One region of the Paenibacillus sp. tmac-D7 genome, then DNA from elsewhere that is predicted to be linked to it. Evidence: riboswitches for the same ligand, from Rfam matches in the RefSeq annotation. Region 1 holds a riboswitch; each other region holds the start of a gene.

Region 1 (4,187 bases):
AATTCGCCGTGGCTGCGGGACGTCTCGATGGAGATGACGTCCGCATCCAGGGCACGGATCGAATCGATAATATCGTGAAACTCGCAGTAGCACATATGCGTATGGATTTGCGTCGTATCCTTGACCGTCGATGTAGCCAGCCGGAAGGCAAGCACCGACCACTCCAGATACTTCTGCCAATCTTCCCGCTTCAGCGGCAGCCCCTCGCGAAGTGCAGGCTCGTCCATCTGGATCATTTCCACACCGGCGCGTTCGAGCGCTTCCACTTCGCGGCGAAGCGCCAAAGCGATCTGATAGGCCACCGTCTCCCGCGGGATATCGTCCCGGACGAAGGACCAGTTCAGAATGGTAATCGGGCCCGTCAGCATGCCTTTGACCGGTTTAGCGGTCAAGCTCTGCGCATAGACGGTTTCATCGACCGTCATCGGCTTTGTGAATTCCACGTCGCCGTATATGACAGGCGGCTTCACGCAGCGGGAGCCGTAGGACTGTACCCAGCCGTTCGACGTGAACGCAAAACCGTCCAGTTTCTCGCCGAAAAATTCCACCATATCCGTCCGTTCAAATTCACCGTGAACGAGCACATCCAGATCCAATTCCTCCTGCAAAGCGATCCAGGTCCGAATTTGTTCCCGGATAAAGGCTTCATACTGCTCCTGGCTCCATTCGCCGCTTCTCCAATGTTTCCGGGCCTGTCTCACTTCGAGCGTCTGCGGGAAGCTGCCGATCGTAGTCGTGGGCAGGAACGGCAAGTTCCACTTGCTCTGCTGAACGGCACGCCGCTCCGCAAAGGGCCGGCTTCGCTCGGACGGCTGGAGGGCGATCCGGCTCGTTTCGGACTGCACCCGTTCGTTGTTTCGGGAAGGGGAGGCGTTGAGCTCCTGAACCGCTTGACGGCTTTGTTCCAGCTCGGCTGCGATTGCCGCGGGACCTTCGTTCACGGCTCGGGTCAATAGTACGAGCTCCTCGAGCTTCTCGTTTGCGAACGCAAGTGCGTTCCGCAGCGTAGGCTCCAGCTTCGTTTCATGTGCGGCCGTGACCGGAACATGAAGCAGGCTGCAGCTTGGCTGGATCATCATTCTCTCATACGGGACGATCGGGGACAACGTGTGGAGCAGCCGGAGCCGCGCGTCCAGATCGGAACGCCAAATGCCTCGTCCGTCGATCAAGCCGACGCCAAGCCTCTTATCTGCAGGAAATCCATATTGCAGCAAATGCTCGCTGTTTTTGTCCAGCCCGTGAGCGAAGTCGAGGCCAATGCCTTGAACCGGCAGCGTAACGATTTGTTCATACAGATCGACGGCGTCGAAGTACGTTTGCAGCATCAGCTTAAGACGTGGGGCCGCTTCGTTCAGCTTCTTGTAAACGAATGCGAGCCGCTCCATATCGGCTTCCGTTAATGAGGTCGCAAGAATCGGCTCATCGATCTGCACCCATTGCGCGCCTTCCTGCTCAAGCTCGCTCAATATGCGGGCATACAAAGGCACGAACCGCTCCAGCAGCTTATCGAAGTGCTCGGTCTTGTAGCCCTTGGACAGCTTCAGGAACGTGTATGGCCCGATCAGGACGGGCTTGCCTTCAATGCCGAGACGGAGTTTGGCTTCCCGGTAGGCCAGGAGCGGTTTGTTCACGGTCAGCTGCGGCTCGGCGCCGTTCAGCTCCGGCACAATGTAGTGGTAGTTGGTGTTAAACCATTTGGTCATCTCGCAGGCCGGGGCGCCCTCGCTGCCGCGGGCCATCGCGAAATAGGTGCTCAGCGGCACTTCGCCGCCTTCGTAACCGAAGCGGCCGGGCACGAGCCCGAACATCGCTGCCGTATCCAGCATGTGGTCGTAGAAGGTGAAATCGTTGACAGGGATCAAGTCGATGCCGCTCGCCTGCTGGGTGCGAAGATGGTTGAGCCGTATTTCTTCCATGCGGCTGACCAGCTCCGTCTCCTGCAGCTTTCCGGCCCAGAAGGCCTCAAGCGCTTTTTTCCATTCGCGCCCGCCGCCGATTCGCGGATATCCCAGGTTGCTGCTTAATGCTCGGTTCATAGGTATTCCTCCAGTTCATTTGTTTTCATAAGCGGTGCTTTCCCATGCAAAAAAGGCATCTTTACCCAGTAAAAGTCAAGGGTAAAGATGCCTCCCGATTGTTTGTACGGCGGCTGCCATCTTTAACACCTCCCTATCTCCCGTAGGTAAAAGCAGTGCTGTCAAAATAGGCAGGTCTCCTGGCTCCAGAATCATCGTCTTGCGTCGGCCTTCCCAATCCGAAGGATTAGTGGCGCCGGGTGACGTTCGACTCCTCTGTTACAGTGGCGGGACCGCGTCGGCATTTCACCGAACTTCCCTTTTAAGCTCCGCCCGGCATAACGACCGGTCCGGAGCACCTATTTCCACATGATTCAATTATCGAATACCGAGTAATAGTACAATATTTCTTAGGTTTATTCAAACCTTTTTTATGAACAAGCGGAGAAGAGGCAGAGCAGCGGTTGTTGTAACACAAAGTTTAAAAATAATAGCACAATTGTAGTGACAGAAATTGGTTTCATGTGCTACGCTATGCAAGTGCTACTATATACATGAAACGTGCTACTGCACACGTTAACAACTTAATTCGAAGGAGTGTTTGAGTTTAAAAATGTGTTTACGATGGACGCTAATGATGCTGTTAGTGGCAGCGCTTTGCATCAGCGGCTGCACCCGGGCCAAGACCGAGCAGGCGGCCGCCCCGAAGGAGGAGCTTGTTCTTGCGATAGGCGGCGAGCCGAGGGAGGCTTCGATCCGACAACGGGATGGGGGCGCTACGGATCTCCGTTGTTTCAAAGCACGCTGCTCAAGCGCGACAGCAGCTTGAATATCGTCAACGATCTTGCAACGGGCTATGAGGTCAGCGGGGACGGTCTGGACTGGACGGTGAAGCTGCGGAAGGATGTCAAATTTTCCGACGGGCATCCGTTAACGGCCGCCGACGTTCAGTATACGTTCCAAACCGCAGCCGCAGCGGCTCTGCCATCGATTTAAGCAATGTCAAGGATGTGGCGGCGGCGGACGAGCATACGGTCAAGTTTTCATTGAAGGAACCGCAATCGACCTTCGCCCAGATGCTTGTGAGCACAGGTATTGTTCCGAAGCATGCGCACGGCAGCGATTATGCCAAAAAACCGGTCGGCTCCGGCCCTTATAAGCTAGTGCAATGGGATCAAGGGCAGCAGCTGATCGTCGAGCCGAATCCCGAATATTACGGGACGAAGCCCTACTTCAAGAAAATCACATTCCTGTTTCTTGCCGAGGATGCGGCTTTCGCCGCCGCCAAAGCCGGAACGGTCGATATGGCGGCCATCCCTGCGGCGTTCAGCAAACAGCAGGTGAGCGGCATGCAGCTTCAAGCTATACATACGGTGGACAACCGCGGAATCATGTTTCCCTACGTAAAATCGGGCGGCCAAACGAAAGAAGGATATCCGGTCGGCAACGATGTCACCGCGGAATTGTCGATCCGCAAGGCGATCAATCTGGCGCTGGACCGCAAGGCGCTGGTTCAAGGCGTCTTGGAGGGACACGGCACGCCCGCGTATTCGATTAATGACGGGCTGCCCTGGTTTAATGCCGAGGCCGTCATTCAAGACGGCGATATGAATGCGGCGAAGCAGCTGCTTGCGGACGACGGATGGAAGGATACGAACGGCGACGGCATCGTGGAGAAAGGCGCTCTGAAGGCCGAGTTTACCCTCATCTACCCGTCAAGCGACGTCACCCGCCAGTCACTTGCTCTCGCCGCAGCCGATTCGCTCAAGCCGCTTGGCATTCAAGTCAAGGTGGAAGGGAAAAGCTGGGATGACATTGGCAAGCAAATGCATGCGAATGCGGTTCTCTTCGGCTGGGGAAGCCACGATCCGGTGGAAATGTACAATGTGTACAGCAGCAAGTTCAGCGGCGTCGATTATTACAATCCCGGATTTTACCACAATCCGGCCGTTGAGGCTTACATGAATCAGGCTTTGAAGGCGATCCATGAGAAAGACGCCTGGAATCTGTGGAAAAAAGCCCAGTGGGACGGCCAAACCGGCTTGAGCGCGCAGGGGGATGCGCCTTGGGCCTGGCTCGTGAACCTGGACCACTTGTATCTGGTGAAGCTGGGCCTCGATATCGGCAAGCAGAAGATTCATCCGCACGGACACGGATGGCCGGTAACCGACA
Region 2 (4,187 bases), on a different contig from region 1:
GCTTCGCCTTATAATTTGCGGCTGGGTGTGATCGTGCAATCCTTATCTTTTCAGGCAACCTGGTACACCGTTTACAGTATTCCCTTGCTGATCGCTTTAGGCGGCCTCGGGCTGGCCGATTCGTGGGGGGAACGCGCCGGGGCGGGCCTTCTTGTGCTGGCGGCGTTCGCCGGGACGGGCTTGTATTTTCATCGAACGGTGCTTCAAAGCTTGAAGAGCTGGATGGGCCGCATGAAAGCCATTTCTTCCGGCAAGCTGATGCCCGCTTCGGCAGGCTCCAGGCGCAATGAGCTCGGACAAGTTACGTTTGAGATCAACAAAATTGTGATAGGGATGAGAGCGATCTTGTCCGACATGAAGGAGGCTTCCTCCACCGTGAATAAGATCGGGTCCGAGCAGGCCGACGAAATTCGGCAGCTGCTGTCTTCGGCTGAGCAGCTGGTAGCGAGCATGCAGGAAGTGAGCGCGGGAGCGAATGACCAGCTGCAGCTCATCGAACTTAACGGCAGCCGGATGCAGCAGATTCACGACAGAGTCAGCCGGGCCGGTCAAGACATGGAGCTTTCGGGCAAGATATCCGAGGAGGCCCGGACATCGTCGCATGCCGGGCTGGAGAAGACGCTGGAATTGCGCAATGACATGAATGACCTGCAGGAAACGAGCAAGCGGAGCGTGAGCTCGATGGAAGAGCTGGAGCGGCAATTGCAAGAAATGAGAGAGTTCATCTTGTACATGCGTGAAATTGCCGAACAGACGAACCTGCTCGCGCTGAACGCCGCGATTGAGGCTGCGAGGGCCGGCGAAGAAGGCAGAGGATTCGGGGTCGTTGCCGGCGAAGTGAGGAAGCTTGCCGTTACATCCAATGAGGTAGCGGAACGCGCGATCGGGCTGACGCACAATATGGCGCTGAAATCGAAAGAAGCCGCGGATGCGGTGAAAGCGGAACGGCTTGCCGTAGAACGGGGAATCCGAAGGATTGGCCAATTGAGCGATATGATTCGCCTTGTGGCCGACAAGTGCCGCCTGACTGCGGAGCAAGCGTCCGCGCATTCTGCGGAGATGCGTGAAATTCAGCTTGGGCTTCATTCGATGGAAAGCAGCATGCAGGCGATTCGGGATATTTCTCAACAGTTCACTGCGTCCGCCCAAGCGATGGCGAGCAGCGGAGAACGGCATCACATGGCTACCGAGCTTATTGCGCAGCAAGCGGATTTGCTCAAAAGCATTTCCGGAAATCTGCAGAAAATTACCGGCCGGTTTGTGATGGAATCCTGAAGCCGCCCGCCGTAAGCGAGTGGATCGAAGCGTACGGCGAGATGAGGCCCCGCGTCAGGACCGCGGGCGGTTGGCCCGCAAGAAATAGTTGGACGATGCTTGGGGATCGTGTTATTCTTTGTACATAATTGAATCATTTGCTCGGGTAGATGTCGAACGGGAGGCTAGCCATGCCGGCGTTCGGCGAACAGGGAAGTCCGGTGAGAATCCGGCACGGTCGCGCCACTGTAAGCGGGGAGCGGCTTCCATGATGTCACTGTCCTTCAGTTGGTTTAGGGGGGGCGGTTGGGATGACGGAAGTCCGGCTTCGATCCGCAAGTCAGGATATCTGTCTAACCCGAGAACACCGTCGCCTACGCGAAATTAGGAGAAGGGGGAACGGCAATCCGTCAGGAACGTAATATTGCCTGCAGGTTCATGCGTATCGGCATCCCTTCATAGAGAAGGGGTGCTTTTTTAGTTTAAGGAAGGTCAGTTTCAAGAGAGGGGAACAGGACAACAGATGAAGAGTAACAGATGGATCAACAAGATAAGCATGGTCCTGCTAAGCTGGTGCTTGCTCATATCCATGCTTGGCGGGCTGGCGCCTGCGTATGCGGATGGAGCGGGGAGAGGGCTTGTCACGGTTCCTCAGGCTATAGACGATGCGGCCGGCTACATCCTGGATGCGAATGGAGGCGCGCTTTCCGATTGGGATGCTTATGCGCTGGCTGCAGCCGGGAAGCAGGTGCCGGCTTCGTATTTATCATCCGTCCGCGAGCAGCTTCAGCAGAACGGCGGACGTTACAGCAAGGTAACGGACTATGCCCGGATTGCGTTAGGCGTAAAGTCGGCCGGAGGAAACCCCGAGCAGATCGCGGCCGGGTCTAGTTCGTACAACCTTATTGAGGGCATTTATAACAGCGATGTGCTGACTGCCCAGGGAACGAACGGCGCGATTTATGCGCTGCTGGCCTTGAGCGGCGATGCTTATCACATTCCGTTAACCGCGAAGTGGAATCCCGATAAAATCGTGGCATGGCTGCTCGCGCAGCAAAATGCGGACGGCGGATGGCCGCTTGGGGCCGGAGGGCCGAGCAGCATCGACATTACAGCGTCTGCTGTGAACGCCCTGGCCGCTCATACCGCGCACACCGGTGTCCGGCCGGCGATGGACCGCGGCATTCAATGGCTGTCCTCGCAGCAATTAGCGAACGGCGGATTTTCGGAGTATGGGGAAAATGCGGAAAGCACCGCACAGGTCATTCTCGCGTTGTCCGCTGCCGGACTCGACGCGCGCAGTTCAGGCTTCGCGAAGGCGAACGGCAACCCGCTTACCTATTTATTCGGTTACCGGCAAGGCGACGGCGGATTTGCCCATGTGGCCGGCGGTTCTTCCGACGGATGGGCCACGGTGCAATCGCTTGTGGCGCTGGCGGCCTTCCATACGGCTGTCAACGGTGACAGCGGATCGTATGAGGCGATCCTGACCACAGGGGGCGGAGCGCCTGCCGCAGCTCGCGTGACGGTTCATGTGGAAGGCCCCGCCGGTACGATCGCCGAAGGCTCCGCCGTTGCGGGGACTGCCTATGAGGCTGTGGCTCAAGTGCTGCATGCGCAGGGGGTTCCTTTTCCAGAGAGCGACGGCCATTTCATTCATACGATCAACGGAATTTCCGGTAAAAGCGACTACAGCACCTGGTGGGGGTACAATGTCAAACGCCAGGGCTCCTGGGATTATGCCCGCACGAATAACCTGGGCATGGCTGACTACTCCCTGCGTAACGGCGATGACATTTATTTGTACTATACAGGCATAAGTACCGCATTGGTGGATTCGATTAAGGTGGAGCCGGCGATGCCGGTTGAAGGCCAGGCAGTAACGGTTCAGGTCTATCGGTCGGTATGGGATTATGACGTTACAAGGGACGAGGTCGTCACGGTTGCCGCCAGCGTTTATGTAGAATTGGGCGGGCGTAAGGTGGAGACGGACGCAAACGGATACGCGTTGTTCCCGTCCGGCTTGCCCGGCGGCACCTATCAAGCGGTTGTAACAGGCTATCAAGACGTGCTTGCGCCGAAGATCGTCAAGGATTCCAAGACGATTCAGGTCGGAACGGCGGCGATTCAAATTGAAGGAGCTTCAGGCACTTATGCCGAAGGGAAGGCGAGTTCTCCGAATTTGCTGGAAAGCGTTGTGCGGCTTCTAGATGCCAACCAGGTTCCTTACGAGCTTGAACACGCCAGCTTCGGAACGTACATCCAATCCGTCGGCGCTGATGCCGGGGCTTGGCTCTATGCGATCTACCGCCAAGGCAAGTGGAATCCGGGAATGGTCGGCGCGGATCAATATACGCTGCAGCCGGGGGACCGGGCGGTCGTTTATATTAGCGGATTCGACGCGGAGTGGAACTCGTCGACGTATTTGGTCGATTCGATTGCCTTGAATCCTGCACAGCCTAAGGCTAACGAATCGTTCACCGTTACGGTGAAGAAGACGCTCGCGGACAATAAGCCGGCTTCTCCCGCAGCCGGCATTCAAGTGAAGATCGGAAGCTTGACCGCCACAACAAGCAGTGAAGGCATCGCCACATTCGCCGGATTGCCTGCAGGAACCTATACCCTCGATATATCAGGCTATGTGACCGGTGAGGCGCCGAAAGTGGTACATACCTCGCAACCGGTGACGATTCAACCGAGAACCGGGGGCGGAACAGACGGAGGAACGGGTCCTGTCGTCAATCCGGTCGTATATGTGTCCGTAACCGGGGACAGCAGCATGGGGACGATCCTGCCTTCGACCTCGGTTTCCTTGCAGAGCGGCGACACGCCTTATTCCATTCTGATCCGGGCCCTGGGCGCAGGCCGCGTTCAATCGTCCGGCTCGGGCTCGACGGCTTACGTCCAAGGCATTGACGGACTGCGGGAATTCG
Region 3 (4,187 bases), on a different contig from region 1:
CGTGCATCCTTATTACAGAGGCAGGATACTGCTGGAATTCGAAATTCTTCACGGCACGGACCTGCATAAGCCTAAAACCGAGGAGCAAGTGCTCGAATTTCTGTACCGCAACGCCTGGCAGCTTCATCAGTTGGCCGAAGGCATGCAGGGAAGCTTCGAGGATTACATGGTGAAGTTTAAAATGATGTGCGACTTTCTGCGTTACTTTAATTCCGTCGTTGTCATTCCGAATCGTTCGTAGAGGGAAGGGCTTGCGGCGGGAAGAAACGTGTATCTATCCCGGGCCGTCCACGAGGAACGGGGGAATCCCTATGAAAAACGTACCAGGGGGAGGGGAACAGCCTTGTTACCGATGGAACAGGAAACGATGGCGCTGCTCGTCGGCGGTTTCGGCATCGTCATGGGCATTTCGTTTGTTTTTGTCATTTTGCTTTGGATAAAAGGGCGAAAAGAAGTATACCGCAGCGCCTTCGGGTGGGTGATCGCGCATTTCGTGGTGTTCAGCGCAGCGGTGGCCTGCTGTCTGAAGGCGATCGGCACGAGGCCGACGCACCCTTCGATGGCTTCGGAAGGAAACTCGCTGTGGCTCGGCATTGGCGGCGTTCTGTGGGCGGCCTCCATGCTGATCTTGCTCGGCGCGATCGCCGCATTCACGGCACGGGATACACATCGCGGGGAGTAACGTTAAGAGGCTCAGCTCTTTCGCTGCCCGGGGCCCCAGATCGCTTCCTTCTCCGCTTTTGACAAGTTCCGTCTGACAAGCTGATACGACTCTTCAAGCATGTTCTCAAGCTCCTCATCCGCCAGCTTTCCGTTCAAGATGACGGTATTCCAATGCCTTTTGTTCATATGATATCCCGGCAGCACGGTGTCTGGATACGTCTGGCGCATCAGCCAGATTGTGTCCGGATCGGCCTTCAGATTGACGCTCGGGACGCCGGATTGATGGCCTAATAAGGCGAACATTTTGCTGCCGACATAAAGCACCGGAAGATCGGGCTCGAACGGGTACCGCAGACTGGTTCCGGGTTTCTTCAACGCCAGGGCGATCAATAACTCGTGATTCATTTGACAAGAGGCTCCTTTCAGCGGCGGTTTTGCCTTTATTTCAGCATATCCGATCCCGGCTCTGATGAAAAGCCATAACCGCAGCTGGCCGAAGACTTGCGTGACCACGGGGCATAGGCATCAGGTCGGGCGCCCAGCGCGGCGACAAAAGCGGCAAGCACTCCTGACGCGTGTCATCTCAACCTCCCGCATCAAGCTCCCTTTCCGACAAAGAGTTGGACAGTCTTGAAATAATCGTGCTATCATGGGAGTTGATTATCAAAGAAATGCGTGAATACGTACCTAATTTTATATTGAGTTCAGAGAACAGGTGCCGATATGCCGCCATTGCGCGTATCGGCTTAATAGGGAAGCCGGTGTAAGTCCGGCACGGTCCCGCCACTGTAAGCGAGGAGCTTTTTCCGATCCAGGCCACTGTCGATTCGTCGATGGGAAGGCGCGTGAAAAAGCGATGAGACGCAAGTCAGGAGACCTGCCTGTTTTCCGCTGCCTTGTCACGATCGAACGCGACGAGAGCGGCAAAGTCACCAGAAAGCCTACGCGGATAGGGGGGTGTACGGGAATGGGTTCAGGCGTACTGCGGGTTAGAGCCAAGCGCTTGCCGTCATATTCGGCAAACGCGCGGGAATTTACCCCGGCAGCAGCCGGTTCACTTTATCGTCAAGCATCTTTCCGAGAGGAAGGATGCTTTTTTTGCGTGGGTTGGTTTGTTTGATGGTTCCGCTATTATCGTTCAGCGACTGGAAGGGAGGACGAAACGATGAAAGGCAAGCTATCGGTTATCGGATTTGGCCCCGGCAGCTTCGAGCATATGACGCAAGCGGCGAAAGAAGCGATCATGGAGAGCGAGGTCATCATCGGCTACAACACATACGTGGATTTGATCCGCGGTTTACTGAGCGGGCAGCATATCGTACGTACCGGGATGACCGAGGAGGTCAGCCGGGCGCAGGAGGCGGTTCGGCAGGCGCAGGCCGGCCGGAAAGTCGCGGTTATCTCGAGCGGGGACGCGGGGGTGTACGGGATGGCCGGCCTCGTCTACGAAGTATTGATGGAGCAAGGCTGGCGTCGGGACACCGGTGTCAACGTGGAGGTGATTCCGGGCATCTCGGCGATCAACTCGACGGGTTCGCTGCTTGGCGCGCCGATCATGCACGATGCCTGCACGATCAGCCTGAGCGACCATTTGACGCCCTGGGACCTCATTATTAGGCGGGTCGAAGCGGCGGCGGCGGCCGACTTCGTCATCGCGTTATATAACCCGCGAAGCGGCCGGCGCACCCGGCAAATCGTCGAGACGCGCAGCGTGCTGCTGCGTTACCGGTCGCCGCAAACGCCGGTTGGTATTGTCAAAAGCGCCTACCGGGACCGGGAAGAGATTGCCATCACGACGCTCGAACGCATGCTGGAGCACGACATCGGCATGCTGACGACGGTTATTATCGGCAACTCGGCGACGGTCGTCTACGACGGTCTGATGATTACGCCGCGCGGCTACCAGCGCAAGTATACGCTCGGCGCGGACGTGCAGCCGTTGAAGCCGCATGAGCGGCTGCGCGCCGAGGCGGAGCCGTGGTCGCTCGAAGCGCGGGAAGGCGCTGTTGCGACGGCGGAGCGAGAGCCGGCAGCGGGAGCGGCGAAGAGCGAAGCGGCTGCCGCAGAGGCGACGGCTGCGAAGGAAGCGGAGGGCGCAGCGGGGGACGCTGCCGCGTCGCCGCTAGCGTTGGCGCTCGAGGCGCTGCGGCTCGTGGAGACGCAGCGCGGTGCGGCGAACGCCGGAGCGCCGGCCGAGACGCCGTCCTGGCAGCGCGAAAGCGATCCGTTCCGGCGGCGGGAGATTCTCGAGTTCGCCGTCAGCCCCGGGCTCGCGGAGAAGAGATTGACGGCCGCCCAACTGACGCTGCTGGCCGACATCGTGGGCGAAGACGGTTCGATTGAATATACGCCGCATCATCAATGGCTTGTGAGGCTCGTGACTTCGGAGCCGCAGCAGGCGGTATCGCGGCTGGAGGCGGCTGGGCTGCTGCTGGCGCCGGTCGGCGATGTCGCGCAAATCAAGGCATGCGATTTTTGCAATATGGACAAAGCGGATTCGGTTCCTTACCTGGAGGATCTGCAGCAGCGAATCGGCGGCCTGAAGGTGCCAAAGGAGCTGCGCATCGGTTTCAACGGCTGCGGAATGGCTTGTTACGGCGCGGTGCGGGAAGATATCGGCATCGTGTACCGCAAGGAAAAGTTCGATCTGTTCCTCGGCGGCAAAACGGTAGGCCGCAACGCTCATCCGGGCATCCCGGTGGCTGAAGGCGTAGAGCCGGATCGCTTGCTGGAGACGGTGGAGCGGATCGTCAGGCGGTATGCGGATGAGGCCCATCCGAACGAGCGTTTTCATAAATATTATAGCCGGATCAAGGAGCTTGAAGGATATCGTTACCGGGAAGTGCCGGTGTTCAAGATTGAAAATGCCGTCTGCGGCGATTAAACGAAGGGAGGCGGATCGTAGATGGACGCCTTGTTATTTGTCGGTCACGGAAGCCGTGATCCGGAAGGAAACGAAGAGGTGCGCGCCTTTGTCCGTTCGGTGGAGAACGGGCTGGATGTGCCGATTGTAGAAACATGTTTTTTGGAGTTCGAGTCCCCTTCCATGCGGGAAGGCTTTGCCGCGTGCGTCGCCCGGGGGGCGACCCGGGTTGGCGTTGTGCCGATTACGCTGTTTGCGGCGGGACATGCGAAGCTCCATATTCCGGCGGCTATGGATGAGGCGAAGCGTCAGTTTCCCGGTGTCGAATTTATTTACAGCCGACCGATCGGCGTGCACGAGCTGGCGCTGGATATTTTGCAGACCCGGCTGGCGGAGGCCGGTGTCGACGGTTTGATCGAATCGCCGGATACGGCGCTGCTATTGATCGGAAGAGGAAGCAGCGACGCCGATGCGAACAGCGATTTGTTTAAAATATCCCGGTTGCTGTGGGAACGGCTCAACGTGCAATGGGTCGAGACGGCGTTCATCGGCGTAACCGCCCCGCGGGCCGACGAAGGCGTGGACCGCTGTGTCAGGCTGGGCGCGAAACGCATCGTGCTGCTGCCGTACTTTTTGTTCACGGGCGTACTGATCAAGAGGC

What was found. A riboswitch is a leader RNA that binds a small molecule or an ion and turns the genes downstream of it on or off. The one in region 1 is predicted to bind cobalamin.
Region 2: it holds a riboswitch for cobalamin, as region 1 does, so the genes downstream of both, FKP33_RS17435 (S-layer homology domain-containing protein) here and metE (5-methyltetrahydropteroyltriglutamate--homocysteine S-methyltransferase) in region 1, are expected to answer to the same signal.
Region 3: it holds a riboswitch for cobalamin, as region 1 does, so the genes downstream of both, cobJ (precorrin-3B C(17)-methyltransferase) here and metE (5-methyltetrahydropteroyltriglutamate--homocysteine S-methyltransferase) in region 1, are expected to answer to the same signal.

What each region holds. Positions count from the first base shown of each region.
Region 1 covers NZ_VIDW01000003.1:174,715-178,901, forward strand. Annotated here, with positions in the region: gene metE (5-methyltetrahydropteroyltriglutamate--homocysteine S-methyltransferase) at 1-2,036, opposite strand, end outside; cobalamin riboswitch at 2,189-2,393, opposite strand; partial or broken gene FKP33_RS03585 (ABC transporter substrate-binding protein) at 2,650-4,187, shown strand, end outside.
Region 2 covers NZ_VIDW01000026.1:2,329-6,515, reverse strand. Annotated here, with positions in the region: gene FKP33_RS17440 (methyl-accepting chemotaxis protein) at 1-1,275, shown strand, start outside; cobalamin riboswitch at 1,406-1,625, shown strand; gene FKP33_RS17435 (S-layer homology domain-containing protein) at 1,778-4,187, shown strand, end outside.
Region 3 covers NZ_VIDW01000012.1:52,111-56,297, reverse strand. Annotated here, with positions in the region: gene FKP33_RS10850 (hypothetical protein) at 1-241, shown strand, start outside; gene FKP33_RS10845 (hypothetical protein) at 344-682, shown strand; gene FKP33_RS10840 (MmcQ/YjbR family DNA-binding protein) at 694-1,068, opposite strand; cobalamin riboswitch at 1,360-1,562, shown strand; gene cobJ (precorrin-3B C(17)-methyltransferase) at 1,829-3,547, shown strand; gene FKP33_RS10830 (sirohydrochlorin chelatase) at 3,569-4,187, shown strand, end outside.